Plantactinospora sp. BC1: one gene and its partners. The protein of the gene in region 1 interacts with the protein of each later gene in a pairwise test. Links are inferred from orthologs where the notes say so. Each region holds a gene or a part of one and is shown in the gene's direction. Other genes may lie near its edges.

Region 1 (8,763 bases):
CGGGGCGTGACGGTGGGCGGCACGATGGACGTCTGGTCGACGGCGGGCACGCCGACGGCGGTGGTGCGCTGGCACAGGTGGCCCGAATAGGGTTTGCTTCGTAGCCTGTCAGGGCGGGGACCGATGGTGCTGGGAGGGCGAGCCGTGGACGGCACCGAGACCGGCTGGGGCCGGCCGGCGGAATCAGCGCCGCGTTGGCGGGCGCTGCTCGACCGGGCCCTGCACGGCGGTCGCACCGACGAGCAGCAGGTTCTCGACGAACGAGGCGGGCCGGAGCCGCCCGCCGAGGGCGGTCAGGCCACCGGTCGGTACGCCGGCAACGGCTACCCCGGCAGGCCGGAGCCCGACCCCCGCCCGCCGGCCCCCGGCTATCCGGCCGGGCCCGGTTATCCGGCCGCCCCCGGTTACGGCGGCGCCGGTCATCCGGGGGAGTCCCGCTACGCCGCCCTGGAGGAGGGCTACCGGCCCGATCCCGGCTTCGGTCCCGGACGCCCGGCCGAGCCCGGGTACCGCCCCGGCCCGGGGCATCCCGCCGAGCCGGGTTACCGGCCCGGCCCGGACTACCGGCCCGGCACCGACCGGCGGGAGCCCGGCTATCCGCCCGGCGGCTACCGGCCCGACCCCGGTTACCGCCCCGAGCCGGTGGAGCCGTACCGGCCGGAGCCGGCGGGACCGGACTTCGCCGGCGAGTCCCGCTACGCGGCGCTCGGCAGCGGCTACCAGCCTCCGCCGCCGGTGGTGCCGGCACCGCGACCGGCCCTGCCCAGCCCGCCGCCCGCGGTCCGGCGCACCGACCCGCCCCCGGCGCAGCGGCCGCTGCCGCCTCCCGCCACCGGCCGGTCGGTCCCGGCACCGCGCAACTCGCTGGCCCCGCCGCCGGTGACTCCGCCGCCGGCCGTCGCCCCGCCCGTCGTCCCGTCGGTAGTCCCGCCGTCCGGCCCGGCACCGGCGCCGCCCGCCGGCTATCCGGCGGTGGACGTCGGCTACGCCCCGGTGTCCCGGCGGGCCACCATCGACCCCTACCCGACCCGGCAGCAGCGGTCGGCCGACCCCGAGGTGGAACGCGCCCGCAACGTGCTGCGCCGCGACCTCGGCTCACCCCGGGTGGTCGCCTTCGCCAACCCGAAGGGCGGCGTGCACAAGACCACCGCGACGGTGCTCGGCGCGGCGACGGTGGGCAGCGTACGCGGCCGTGGCGTGCTCGCCTGGGACGACAACGAACTGCGCGGCACCCTCGGCCTGCGGGCCGGCAGCGCCCGGCACGCCCGGACGATCCGGCATCTGGTCGCCGACCTGATCGAGATCGAGGCGCTGCCGAGTACCCAGCTGATCGAACGGCTCGACGACTATCTCCGGCACGCCTCCGACGGCTCGTACGACGTGCTGGCCGGCGAGGAGAGCCCCCGGTTCGCCCAGCGCCTCGACCAGCACACCGTCCGGCGGGTGCTGGAGCTGCTCCGCCGCACCCACGACGTGATCTGTGTGGACACCGGCAACAACGTGGAGAGTTCCAACTGGCAGACGGTGCTGCGCGCGGCCGACCAGCTGGTGGTCACCACGGTGCCCCGGGAGGACGCCGCCTTCACCGCCGACTGGATGCTCGACCTGCTGCACGACATCGGGATGGGCGAGCTGGCCGACAACGCGGTCACCCTGCTCTCCTGCCCGACGCCGGGCCGCTCGCCGCTGCTCGACGACCTGAAGCGGCACTTCGCCACCCGGACCCGCGCGGTGGCGGTGGTGCCGTACGACCCGGCGCTGGAGACCGGCTCGTCGATCGAGTACGCCCAGCTCGCCCAGGAGACCCGGGACGCCTGGCTCCAGGCGGCGTCGATGATGCTGGAGCCGTTCGCCCGCTGACCCGGCGCGCTGCCGCATCGGCGTCGCGACCGCCCCGTTCGGCCGGGACGAACCGGTCGGACGACACACCCGGGGGCGGAATGTGGGACAGCTCGCCCGGGCGGGTGTCAAGCCTGGAGACCGCGCCGCCCTGGGACTAGGCTCGGGGACCGGCGGTCGCGCGTCGGGGTACGCGCCCTGCCGTCGGGGCACGGATCGTGCCGTCCGGCCCGCGCTCGCCAGGCGCTGCGTGGTGCCGTTGGGGGATGCGTCGCTGGGTGACCGGCCACCGCCGTCGAGCTGTCGTCGGCGTGCCGGCCGGCAGCCGCGTGAGGGAAGGGGGCCCTGGGTGTCTGACTCGTTCGTGCACCTGCACGTGCACACCGAGTATTCGATGCTCGACGGGGCGGCCCGGCTCAAGGAGTTGTTCGCCGAGACCAACCGGCTGGGCATGCCGGCGCTGGCGATGACCGACCACGGCAACCTCTTCGGCGCGTACGACTTCCACAAGCAGGCCACGGCCGCCGGGGTGAAGCCGATCATCGGCAGCGAGATGTACCTCACGCCGGGGACCGACCGGCGGGAGCGGACCCGGGTCCGCTGGGCCGACGGCGGCGAGAACGACGTCTCCGGCGGTGGCGCCTACACCCACATGACCATGCTGGCCGGGGACGCCGACGGGCTGCGCAACCTGTTCCGGATGCAGTCCCGGGCCAGCCTGGAGGGCTACTACTTCAAGCCGCGGGCCGACCGGGAGCTGCTGCACCAGTACGGCAAGGGGATCATCGCCACCACCGGCTGCCCGTCGGGCGAGGTGCAGACCTGGCTGCGGATCGGGAACTTCGACAAGGCGTGCGAGTCGGCGGCGGAGTTCCGGGACATCTTCGGGGCGGAGAACTACTACCTGGAGGTGATGGATCACGGGCTCGACATCGAGACCCGGATCCGGCAGGACCTGATCCGGCTGGGCAAGAAGCTCAACCTGAAGCCGGTGGCCACCAACGACCTGCACTACACCTACGAGAAGGACGCGGACGCGCACGAGGTGCTGCTCTGCGTGCAGTCCGGCTCGACGCTGGCCGACCCGAAGCGGTTCAAGTTCGACGCCCGGGACTTCTACCTGAAGTCGGCGGCCGAGATGCGCGCGCTCTGGGACTCGGAGGTGCCGGGGGCCTGCGACAGCACGCTGGAGATCGCGGAGCGGATCGGCGACTACTCCGAGCTCTTCGCGCCGCGCAACCTGATGCCGCAGTTCCCGGTGCCGGCGGGGGAGACCGAGGAGACCTTCCTGCGCAAGGAGGTGATGCGCGGGCTGGAGCGGCGCTTCCCGGGCGGGGTGCCGGAGGACCGTCGGCGGCAGGCCGAGTACGAGCTCGACGTGATCCTCAAGATGGGCTTCCCGGGCTACTTCCTGGTCGTCGCCGACCTGGTCGCGTACGCCAAGCGGGAGGGGATCCGGGTCGGGCCGGGGCGTGGTTCGGCGGCGGGCGCCCTGATCGCGTACGCGCTCGGCATCACCGAGCTGGACCCGATGGCGCACGGCCTGCTCTTCGAGCGGTTCCTCAACCCCGACCGTGTCTCGATGCCCGACATCGACATGGACTTCGACGAGCGTAGGCGCGGCGACATGATCCGCTACGCCACCGAGAAGTACGGCGAGGAGCGGGTCGCCCAGATCATCACGTACGGCACGATCAAGGCGAAGGCGGCGATCAAGGACGCGGCCCGGGTCCTCGGGTACCCGTTCGCGATGGGCGACCGGATCACCAAGGCGATGCCCCCGGCGGTGATGGGCAAGGACATCCCGCTCGGCGGCATCTTCGACCCGGGCCACCCGCGCTATCCCGAGGCGGCCGAGTTCCGGCAGCTCTACGACGGCGACGGCGAGGTACGCAAGGTCGTCGACACCGCCAAGGGCCTGGAGGGGCTGAAGCGGCAGTGGGGGGTGCACGCGGCCGGGGTGATCCTGTCCCGGGATCCGCTGGTCGACGTGCTGCCGATCCAGAAGCGCGAGCAGGACGGCTCGATCATCACCCAGTGGGACATGGGTGCCTGCGAGACCATCGGCCTGCTCAAGATGGACTTCCTGGGCCTGCGCAACCTGACCATCATGGACGACGCGCTGGAGGCGATCCGGGAGAACCGGGGCGAGGACCTGGTGCTGGAGGACCTGCCGCTGGACGACAAGGCGACGTACGCCCTGCTCGGCCGGGGTGACACCCTCGGGGTGTTCCAGTTCGACGGCGGTCCGATGCGGGCGCTGCTGCGCTCGATGGCGCCGGACAACTTCGAGGACATCTCGGCGGTCGGCGCGCTCTACCGGCCCGGTCCGATGGGCGCCAACGCGCACAACGAGTACGCCGACCGCAAGAACAACCGCAAGCCGGTGGTACCGATCCACCCCGAACTCGCCGACTCCCTCGCGGAGATCCTCGGCGACACCTACGGGCTGATCGTCTACCAGGAGCAGGTCATGGCGATCGCCCAGAAGGTGGCCGGCTACTCGCTCGGCAAGGCCGACCTGCTGCGCCGGGCGATGGGCAAGAAGAAGAAGGAGATCCTCGACAAGGAGTTCGCGCCGTTCGCCGCCGGCATGAAGGACAACGGCTACAGCGACGCGGCGATCAAGACGCTCTGGGACATCCTGGTCCCGTTCTCCGACTACGCGTTCAACAAGGCGCACAGCGCGGCGTACGGCGTCGTCTCCTACTGGACCGCCTACCTGAAGGCGAATTATCCGGCGGAGTACATGAGCGCGCTGCTCACCTCCGTCGGCGACGACAAGGACAAGTCGGCGGTCTACCTGGCCGAGTGCCGGCGGATGGGCATCAAGGTGCTGCCGCCGGACGTCAACGAGTCCAACGCCCGGTTCGCCGCCGTCGGCCAGGACATCCGGTTCGGGCTGGCCGCCGTCCGCAACGTCGGCGCGAACGTGGTCGAGTCGATCCGCCGGTCCCGCAAGGAGAAGGGCAACTTCACCGACTTCTACGACTACCTGCGCAAGGTCGACGCGGTGGCCTGCAACAAGAAGACCGTCGAATCGCTGATCAAGGCGGGTGCGTTCGACTCGCTCGGGCACACCCGCAAGGGGCTGCTCGCCGTACACACCGACGCGATCGACTCGTTCATCGCACTCAAGCGCAACGAGGCGGTCGGCCAGTACGACCTCTTCGGCGACGCGTTCGGCGGCGGGGACGACGGCGGGGGCGGCGGCATGGTGGTGACCCCGCCGATCCCGACCGGCGAGTGGGACAAGACCGACCTGCTCACCTTCGAACGCGAGATGCTCGGCCTCTACGTCTCCGACCATCCGCTCTTCGGCGTCGAGCACGTGCTCGCCGCCGCCGCCGACATGTCCATCTCGGCGCTGGCCGAGGAGGGCGGGGTCGCCGACGGGCAGGTGGTCAACCTGGCCGGCATCCTCTCCGGGGTGCAGCGCCGGATCACCAAGCAGGGCCGGGCATGGGCCTCGGCGACCCTGGAGGATCTCGGCGGCGCGGTCGAGGTGCTCTTCTTCCCGAACACCTACGAACTGGTCGGGCAGTACATCGCCGAGGACGCGATCGTGGTGGTCAAGGGCCGGATCGACCGCCGCGACGACCAGCCCCGGCTGATGGCGATGGACCTGTCGATGCCCGACATCACCGCACCGGACGAGGTCAAGCCGGTGGTGCTGGCCCTGCCGCCGTCCCGCTGCACGCCGCCGCTGGTGGAGCGGCTCCGCGAGGTGCTGGCCAGCCATCCCGGCTCGGCCGAGGTGCACGTCAAGCTGGTCAACGGCTCCCGGGCCACCCTGCTGCGGCTCAGCCCGCTCCGGGTGGCTCCCACCACCGCGCTGATGGCCGACCTCAAGGCGCTGCTCGGACCGAGCGCCGTCGCGGGCTGACCGGGGCCGGCGTGCTCGTGCACCGCGACCGGAGCCGGCTGCCTGGTCGGCCGGCGCTCCGAGCGGGGACGTCTCGCCGGCCGTCGCGGTGGGAGCGGGCAACTCCGGGTCGGGCCTCCGGAGGGCGGCCGGGCCTGAGAGGATCATCTCGTGAGTCCGGCAACCTCCCCTTCCGACGGCCCGCTCGGCGACGGCGACCACGGCGGTCCCGTCGTACCGCCGGCACCTGCTCCGGCGGCGGCGCCGGGCCCGCCGCACGGCGTACCGGCCGGGACAGCGCCGGGCGCGCCCGGCGGACCGGTCACGGACGCGCCGGGCCGGACCGACCCGGGTACGCCGGCCGGTGCGACCCCGGACCCGCTGACCCGACCCGGCCCGGATCCGGCCGCCGCGAACGGCAGCTGGCCGGTCCCGGCGGATCCGACCGCTGCGCCGCCGGCCGGGAGTGAACCGGCCCGCCGGCTGCTCCGGGGCGCGGCGGCCAACGTCGCCGTGCTGCTGGCGCTGATCCTGTTGGGAGTTCCGTTCGGCCTGCTCTGGTCGGCCGTGTCGCCCGGTGTGCCGGTGGTGCAGACCGAGGACGGTGCGCTGCTGGCGGCGCCGCAGCCGGAGGAGTTCATCGCCGCCGACGGCTGGTTCAGCGTGCTCGGGTTCGGCCTGGGCGTGCTGGCCGCGATCGCGATGTGGCTGCTGCTGCGCCGCCACCGGGGGCCGGTCGGCATGCTGGTGACGGTGCTCGGCATGCTCGGCGCCGCCGTACTCGCCTGGCAGCTCGGTCGGCAGATCGGCCTCTCCGGCTACGAGCGGCTGCTGGCCAGCGCCCCGCCCGGGGCGACGTTCAGCAAGCCACCGGACCTGTACGGCGGGCAGTACGACCTGCTGCTCGGGTTCGTCCCGGCCATCGGGGACCTGCTGGTGCCGGCGTTCGGCGCGGCGGTGATGTACACCCTGCTGGCCGGCTGGTCCCGTTACCCCGGACTGCGGCCGGAGGCCGAGCCGGTGTTCCGGCCCGAGGCCGAGCCGGCATCCCGGCCGGTCAGTTGGGACTTGCCGGTACCGCCAGCTCCGCCAGTGGCACCGGCACCGCCCGTACCTGGCGCAGCAGAGCCGCCTCGCGATTGAGCAGCCGGAGTTCCGCACTCAGCCGGCCGGCGGTGTCCGGCGTCGCCAGCAGCCGCTGCCGGTCGGTGAGGGTGAGCGCGGCGGTCGCGGCGACCAGGTGCGACAGCACGGTGGGGTCGTCCGGCAACTGCTCGGAAAGCTCCTCGGGATCGTCCCGGACCAGCGTGAGATAGCGCCGGAAGACCGCGAGCACCCGGGGTGCCAGCAGGTCGGCGAGCTGCTCCTGCCCGACCGGCTCGGGCAGCCACTCCACCTCGGCGGTCAGGTACGGCGTGCTGCCTGCCTCGACGCGGGCGATCCGGAACCGCCGACGGCCGACGGTGACGATGTCGAGCCGGCCGTCCGGCAGCTCGGTGACCTGCCGTAGCTCGGCGGTGCAGCCGACGTCGTGCAGGGTGACCGGCGAACCGTCCGGGCGCCGGTCGGTCAGCTCCGGCTGGCCCGGCCGCGACTCCGGCCCGGTCCGGGACTCCGGTTCGGGGCCGGCGGAGACCGACGCCGACCCGCCGCTGCGGATGGCGACCACGCCGAACTCCCGGGGCGTGCCCTCCGGCAGGCCGCGCAGGTGCCGCATCAGGTCGAGATAGCGCGCCTCGAAAATGTGCAACGGCAGGACCAGGCCGGGAAAGAGCACCGTCCCGAGCGGAAACACCGGCAGCCGCGCGTCCACCGTCCGAGCCTAGCCCGTCGGCACCGGCGGCGAACCGCCCCGCCCGGGGAGATCCTGCCGCCGGTCGGCCCGCTCGACCGGTCCGTCCGGCACCGCTGGTACCGGGTCGCGCCGCCCGGCGTGGAGCCGCTGCCGCGCCGGGCGTGTCCGGTGTCCCCGACCGGGTGGCCCGGGTCACCGTCCCGCCGGCTGGGCGGACGCGGACCGATCGGTGGGTGCCGAATAGACTGCCAAGGGTGTTGAACCGGATCGACCTGCGCGGCGGTTGGCGTGATCCACGCCCGCTGCTGCCCCGTGCCCAGCTCGACGTCTCCGTGGCGGTGGAGAAGATCCGCCCGATCGTGGAGGCGGTCCGCGAGCATGGTTTCGCGGCGATCCAGGACGCCACCCATCGGCTCGACGGCCTGCGGCTGGACCGGTTCCGGGTGCCGGCCGAGACGATCACCGAGGCCGAGTCGACGCTGGAGCCGGAGGTCCGGGCCGCGCTGGTCGAGGCGATCGACCGGGCCCGCCGGGTGCACGCCGACCAGCGGCGGGCCGACGTGACCACCGAGGTGGTGCCGGGCGGCACCGTCACCGAGCGCTGGGTCCCGGTCGACCGGGTCGGGCTCTACGTCCCCGGCGGCCTCGCGATGTATCCGTCGACCGTGGTGATGAACGTGGTGCCGGCCCAGGCGGCCGGCGTCCGCTCGCTGGTGGTGGCGAGCCCGCCGCAGCAGGAGAACGGCGGCCTGCCCGACGCCCGGGTGCTGGCCGCGTGCGCGCTGCTCGGCGTCGACGAGGTGTACGCGGTCGGCGGCGCCCAGGCGGTCGCCATGCTGGCGTACGGGGCGGACACGGACGCCGACGGGCAGACCCGGTGCGAGCCGGTCGACATGATCACCGGACCGGGCAACATCTGGGTCACCGCCGCCAAGCGGCTGCTCCGGGGCGTGGTCGGGATCGACGCCGAGGCCGGCCCGACCGAGATCGCCGTACTCGCCGACGAGACGGCCGACCCGGTGCACGTGGCGGCCGACCTGATCAGCCAGGCCGAGCACGACCCGCTGGCCGCGAGCGTGCTGGTCACGCCCTCGGTGGAGCTGGTCGAGGCGGTCGACCGGGAGCTGCGCCGGCAGGTGCCCGAGGCCAAGCACGCCGACCGGATCGGCACCGCGCTCGGCGGGCCGCAGAGCGGTGCGGTGCTGGTCGACGACCTGGAGGCGGGGCTGCGGGTGGTCGACCTCTACGCCGCCGAGCACCTGGA
Region 2 (3,072 bases), 1.1 Mb from region 1 along the record:
CAGCCCGCGCAGCCGTCCAGCTACGGACAGCCGGCGCAGCCGACCACGTACGGCCAGCCCCCGGCCCAGCCGGGCGGTTACGGACAGCCGCCCCAACCCGGCCCGTACGGGCAGCCCGCCTGGGGCCAGCCGCCGCAGTCGGCCGGGTACGGCCAGCCGCAGCAGCCGAACCCGTACGCCCCGCCGCAGCAGCCCGGCCCGGGCCAGCCGCCGGCCCCGGCCTACGGTGCCGGCCCGGCGTACCCGCCGCAGTCCGGCCCACCAGCCACGCCATACCCGACCAGCGGGGCGCCGAACCAGCAGGACGCCGGTTACGGCGTCTACCCGCCGCAGTCCGGCCCGCCGCAGTCCGCCCCGCCCGGCACCGACCCCTACGCGGCGGCCGGTGCCGGCGGCTACCCCGGTTACGGACAGCCGGGACAGCCCGGACAGCCGGGCTACCCGGGCGGGCCGTACCCGCCGGCACCGCCGAAGAAGAGCAACAAGACCATGATCATCGTGATCGTGGCCGTGGTGGTGGTCGTGCTGGTCGCCTGCGTCGGGCTCTGCCTCGGCCCGCTGTCCTTCATGGACCAGCTGCGGAAGTCGGTGGAGACCAGCCTGGACGCGACTCCGCCACCGTCCACCTCGGACAGTCAGGATGGCGGCAACCCGGGCAGCGGCGGCCAGACGGTCGTCTACGAGGTGACCGGCGACGGCCGGGTGGCGCTCTCCTACATCGACGGCGCCGGCAAGCAGGTGCACCTGCCGTCGGTCGACCTTCCGTGGAAGAAGGAGGTCAAGCTTCCCGAGGACGAGCTGAAGACGGTGGTGGCGATCCGCACCGGCGGCGGCTCCGGCGACATCTCCTGCAAGATCACGGTCGACGGGAAGTCCACCGCCTCGAAGACCGCCAGCGGCAACTACGCGACCCTCACCTGCTCGGATTTCGGGATCTGACGAAACGGCACGGCACGGCTCTAGGGTGACGGGGTGACGACGACAACCGACTCCGATCCCCTGGTCCGCCGGATGCGCCCGTTCGGCACCACCATCTTCGCGGAGATGTCGGCGCTGGCGGTGCGCACCGGCGCGGTCAACCTCGGCCAGGGCTTTCCGGACACGGACGGGCCGCCCGAGATGCTGGCCGCCGCGGTGGCGGCGCTGCGCGGCGGGCAGAACCAGTACCCGCCCGGTCCGGGCGTTCCGGCGCTGCGCGCCGCCGTCGCCGCACACCAGCGCCGGTTCTGGGGACTGGAGTACGACCCGGACGGGCAGGTGCTGATCACGGCCGGGGCGACCGAGGCGATCGCGGCGGCGATCCTCGGGCTCTGCGAGGCCGGCGACGAGGTGGTCTGCTTCGAGCCGTACTACGACTCGTACGCCGCCTCGATCGCCCTGGCCGGGGCGGTCCGGCGGCCGGTCACGCTCCGCCCGGTCGACGGCGGCCGGTACGCCTTCGACCCGGCGGAGCTGCGCGCCGCGTTCGGGCCGCGGACCCGGCTGGTGCTGCTCAACTCGCCGCACAACCCGACCGGCAAGGTCTTCGACGCCGACGAGCTGGCGCTGATCGCCCGGCTGTGCCAGGAGCACGACACCATCGCGGTCACCGACGAGGTCTACGAGCACCTGGTCTTCACCGACGCCGGCAGCCCGCACGTCCCGCTGGCGACCCTGCCGGGCATGTGGGAACGCACCCTGCGGATCTCGTCGGCGGGCAAGACCTTCTCCTGCACCGGCTGGAAGATCGGTTGGGCCAGTGGCCCGGCGCCGCTGGTGGCGGCGACGATGCGGGTCAAGCAGTTCCTCACCTTCACCGGCGGGGCACCGCTGCAACCGGCGGTCGCGGTGGCCCTGGCGCTGCCGGACGACTACTACCACGGTTACCGGGCCGACCTCCAGGCGCGGCGGGACCAGCTCTCGGCCGGGCTGGTCGAGGCCGGTTTCGAGGTGCTGGTCCCGGAGGGGACGTACTTCGTCACCGCCGACATCACCGCGTTGGGCGGGCGGGACGGGGTGGAGTTCTGCCGCTCGCTGCCGGAGCGCTGCGGGGTGGTCGCCGTGCCGACCCAGGTCTTCTACGACCACGTCGAGGCGGGGCGGCGGCTGGTCCGGTTCGCCTTCTGCAAGCGCCCGGAGGTGCTGGCCGAGGCGGTGACCCGGCTGCGCACGCTCGGCGGCGCCCCGGCCTGACCCCGGTCGTGGCGTGGCTCAGGCGCCCTCCGCCAGGCCGGCTGCGCGACCGTCGGGCAGCGCCCCGGGTACGGCATCGGCGCCGGCCGTCCGCGCGGACGGGATCCGGATCCGGGCGCCGTCGAGCAGGCCCGTCTCGGCGTCGTCGAGAAAGGCCAGATCCGCCTCGACGTGCCGGCTCGCGGCCGAGAGCAGCAGCTCGACCACCGGGTCGGTCGCCTCCCGGCGCAGCGTGCCGAGGTTGCGCAGCTCGCGCAGCAGATAGCCGCGCTGGTTGGCGAGCACGGTACGCACCACGTCGGCGGAGCCGGAGCGGGCGGCGGCGGTGACCTTGAGGAAGAAGTCGTCCCGGAAGCCGCCGCTGCGCGGGCTCGGCTCGGCCAGCCACCTGGCCAGTTCGGTCCGGCCGGCGGGGGTGATCTCGTAGACCACCCGGTCCGGCTTGACCGGCTGCGCCTGCCGTTCGGCCCGGACCAGTTCGTCCCGGGCCAGCCGGTCGAGGATCTGGTAGAGGTGGCCGATGTTCAGCGACCCCCACTGTGGACCGACGGCCGTCTCGAAGGCACCCTTCAGCTCGTATCCGTAACTCGGGCCGTCGGCGAGCAACGCGAGTACCGCATGCTGGATGGCCATCCCTGACCCACCTTCCGGCCGTCCGCACGGCCTCTTGCATTGCGACAATGTATAGCGCAGAGTGTCCTGCGGGAGAAGAGGAGGGGCGCGGTGGTCGGATTCATCTGGCGGCAACTGCGGACCCGGCTCTGGCGATCACTCGCCCTGCTGACCGGCGTGCTCGTCGCGACCACCGGCTTCGTCGTGCTGACCGGCACCACCACCACCTCCCAACTGCGCCTGAACGATCGGGTGCAACGCGAGACCCGCGCCGCGTACGACATTCTC
Region 3 (2,965 bases), 360 kb from region 1 along the record:
TGGCGGTGGGGCTCTGGGCGCACCTGCTGATCCTGCCGGCGGCGGTCGCGCTCGGTGCGCTGGCCAGCCGGGCGGCGACCAGCAGCCCGCTGTACGGGCTGACCGCCCTGGTCGGCGGGGTGGTCGGGGTGTACGTGTTCGGGCTGAAGGAGTCGGTGCTGCCCTGGATCGCGCCGCCGGTACTCGCCACCGCCCGGGCCAGCACCGCCGGCCCGACCGCCGGGTCGGTGGCCCTGTTGACCGGGCACGCCGTGATCTGGAGCGCGGTGGCGTTGGCCGGTTACGCCTGGCTGCGCCGCCGTCGGGCGTGATCCGGACGTCGGCAGGTGGGCGGGTGCCGGGGCGGACGTGAGCTGGAGCACCCGGGGTGATTTGGTCGTCACGGCCGGCGTCGCGTACTCTGATAAGTCGGTCAGGCTAGCCTGGTCGACGTTTTAACCCAGAGACCGCTGGTCACCGTGCCCTGGCACGGTCGAAGGTCCCGCTCGACGGGCGGCCCGCGCAGGGGGAGACGGTAGCGTGCCAGGTCGTGTCCGCATGACCTTCCCCGCCCCGTGCGCCCTGCGCCGGGGCTTCTCTCGTTGTGGTGGGATCTCCGATCCGCACCCGGGCTCCGATCGCGCCGCCGGCCGATCGGGCGTGGTCAGCCTGGAGTAACGAGAGAGGAGGGACATGGCGGACAAGCCGGTTCGGGCCGACAAGGCCACCGCCGTCGCCGAGCTCACCGAATACTTCCGCAACTCGGGCGCCACCGTGCTCACCGAGTACCGCGGGCTGACGGTTTCCCAGCTCACCCAGCTGCGCCGCTCGCTCGGTCGGGACACGACCTACGAGGTGGCGAAGAACACGCTGGCCAAGCGTGCCGCGACGGACGCTGGCATTGCCGGCCTCGACGAGCTGTTCACCGGTCCTACCGCGCTGACCTTCGTCTCCGGCGACGTGGTCGAGGCGGCGAAGGGTCTGCGGGAGTTCGCGAAGGCCAACCCGAAGCTCGTCATCAAGGGTGGCGTCTTCGAGGGCCGGGCGATCACCGCGGACGAGGTCAACAAGCTCGCCGACCTCGAGTCCCGTGAGGTGCTGCTGGCCAAGATGGCCGGCGCGATGAAGGGCAGCCTGAGCAAGGCCGCTGCCCTGTTCCAGGCGCCGCTGGCGCAGACCGCCCGCCTGGCGGCTGCCCTGCAGGACAAGCGTGAGAAGGAGGGGCAGGCCTGATCGGCCAGCCCTCCGGTACCCCGATATTCGTGTAAGAAATCAGGAAAGGACGCCAGACACCATGGCGAAGCTCAGCACCGAAGAGCTGCTCGACGCGTTCAAGGAGATGACGCTGATCGAGCTCTCGGAGTTCGTGAAGCAGTTCGAGACCACCTTCGACGTGACCGCCGCCGCGCCGGTGGCCGTCGCCGCCGGTGGCCCCGCGGCCCCGGCCGCCGAGGCCGAGCCGGAGCAGGACGAGTTCGACGTCATCCTGGAGGCTGACGGCGGCAAGAAGATCCAGGTCATCAAGGTCGTGCGTGAGCTGACCGGCCTGGGCCTGAAGGAGGCCAAGGACCTCGTCGAGGCCGCGCCGAAGCCGGTCCTGGAGAAGGCCAACAAGGAGGCCGCCGACAAGGCCAAGGCCAAGCTGGAGGCCGAGGGCGCGAAGGTCACCCTCAAGTAGTTTCCGCTCCACGCCGCGCCCGGTGTGTCCGTACCGACCAGCTCTCCGTTCCGCCGAGCGGGAGTCGCAGGGGTACGGGCCACCGGAGGCGGCCCGCGTCGCTCTAGTGAGCTGACGCACAGCAATGTCGCCGACGGGCGGCGATCCGGCGCCGGATCGCCGCCCGTCTCCGTCCGCTGACTGGCTGCGACCGTCGATGATCAGGGCTTTGACGCCTCGGACGGCCGTCGTTGGCCCGTCCGGCCGGTCAGGCTCGGATGGCGACCCGGGCAAAGAGGTCGCCCGACCCGGGCATCAGCCCTTGACGCGGCACGAACCGGCAGGCACGCTGACATCAGCAAGACCTTCCGCGCTTGCGACGGCCGACACCTGGGTAAGGGCCACGGCAGCACCACGAGCCGCTGGTTCCTACGAGGCCTAGCGGGATGCGTGCGGGACGTGTGAGCGCGCTCAGCGCGCGCCAGCCACTGGTTGGCGACACGTTCTGCAACGCCCTGCCGTGGTGGGCTGGACAGCGGTTAGCCGCTCGGCTACACTGCTAGTTTGCGCTGCCTTCCGACTTGACCCCTGCTCGGAATGTCCAGTTTTGGGCGTTTGGAGTGGGGCCATTGGAGTGCACGCGTGACAGCCGCATCTAGCAGCACCGGTCCTCGGAAGGACGCATCTTGGCAGCTTCCCGCCCTGCGAAGACCAGTCGTACGTCGAGCGCTTTCGCGCCCCGCCGAATCTCCTTCGGCAGGATTACCGAACACCTCGAGGTCCCCAACCTCCTCGCCATCCAGAACGAGTCGTTTGACTGGCTGGTCGGCAACGAGGCTTGGCAGGGCCGGTCGGCCGACGACCCGCACGCTCGATCGGGTCTCGCCGAGATCCTCGACGAGATCAGTCCCATTGAGGACTTTTCTGGCACTATGTCGCTCTCCTTCTCCGCGCCGCGCTTCGACGAGGTCAAGGCCTCGATCGAGGAGTGCAAGGAGAAGGACCTGACCTACTGCGCCCCGCTGTTCGTGACCGCGGAGTTCACCAACAACACCACCGGCGAGATCAAGAGCCAGACGGTGTTCATGGGTGACTTCCCGATGATGACGCCGAAGGGCACCTTCATCATCAACGGCACCGAGCGCGTGGTGGTCAGCCAGCTCGTCCGGTCCCCGGGCGTCTACTTCGACAAGCAGCCGGACAAGACCTCCGACCGCGATCTCTCCAGCGTCAAGGTCATCCCGAGCCGGGGTGCCTGGCTGGAGTTCGACATCGACAAGCGCGACACCGTGGGTGTCCGCATCGACCGTAAGCGCCGGCAGGCCGTCA

What was found. The genes of interacting proteins can lie anywhere in the genome.
Region 2: the proteins of dnaE (region 1) and C6361_RS32875 interact in binary tests that used the Escherichia coli proteins (3 or more experiments, as listed by UniProt). The link is inferred for Plantactinospora sp. BC1 from one-to-one orthologs.
Region 3: the proteins of dnaE (region 1) and rplL interact in binary tests that used the Escherichia coli proteins (3 or more experiments, as listed by UniProt). The link is inferred for Plantactinospora sp. BC1 from one-to-one orthologs.

Annotation. Positions count from the first base shown.
Region 1 is NZ_CP028158.1:6,411,813-6,420,575, reverse strand. What follows is about bases 1,802-5,925. They hold dnaE (DNA polymerase III subunit alpha), read left to right. Parts: upstream 1,802-2,188; coding sequence 2,189-5,725; downstream 5,726-5,925. Other genes in these bases: C6361_RS28170 (AAA family ATPase), read left to right, coding at 1,802-1,860. Outside these bases: C6361_RS28175 (hypothetical protein), read left to right, coding at 1-10; more of C6361_RS28170, read left to right, coding at 145-1,801; C6361_RS28160 (DUF2567 domain-containing protein), read left to right, coding at 6,086-6,847; C6361_RS28155 (LON peptidase substrate-binding domain-containing protein), read right to left, coding at 6,762-7,517; hisD (histidinol dehydrogenase), read left to right, coding at 7,754-8,763. UniProt on the Escherichia coli protein: DNA polymerase III is a complex, multichain enzyme responsible for most of the replicative synthesis in bacteria. This DNA polymerase also exhibits 3' to 5' exonuclease activity. The alpha chain is the DNA polymerase catalytic subunit.
Region 2 is NZ_CP028158.1:7,487,253-7,490,324, reverse strand. Bases 210-3,072 are described here. They hold C6361_RS32875 (pyridoxal phosphate-dependent aminotransferase), read left to right. Parts: upstream 210-972; coding sequence 973-2,172; downstream 2,173-3,072. Other genes in these bases: C6361_RS32865 (FtsX-like permease family protein), read left to right, coding at 2,896-3,072; C6361_RS32870 (PadR family transcriptional regulator), read right to left, coding at 2,191-2,805; C6361_RS32880 (MmpS family transport accessory protein), read left to right, coding at 210-939. Also shown: more of C6361_RS32880, read left to right, coding at 1-209. UniProt on the Escherichia coli protein: Shows aminotransferase activity with methionine and histidine as substrates, and to a lesser extent also with phenylalanine.
Region 3 is NZ_CP028158.1:6,057,681-6,060,645, reverse strand. Bases 210-2,965 are described here. They hold rplL (50S ribosomal protein L7/L12), read left to right. Parts: upstream 210-1,273; coding sequence 1,274-1,657; downstream 1,658-2,965. Other genes in these bases: C6361_RS26555 (DNA-directed RNA polymerase subunit beta), read left to right, coding at 2,323-2,965; rplJ (50S ribosomal protein L10), read left to right, coding at 673-1,212; C6361_RS26570 (hypothetical protein), read left to right, coding at 210-311. Also shown: more of C6361_RS26570, read left to right, coding at 1-209. UniProt on the Escherichia coli protein: The binding site for several of the GTPase factors involved in protein synthesis (IF-2, EF-Tu, EF-G and RF3). Is thus essential for accurate translation.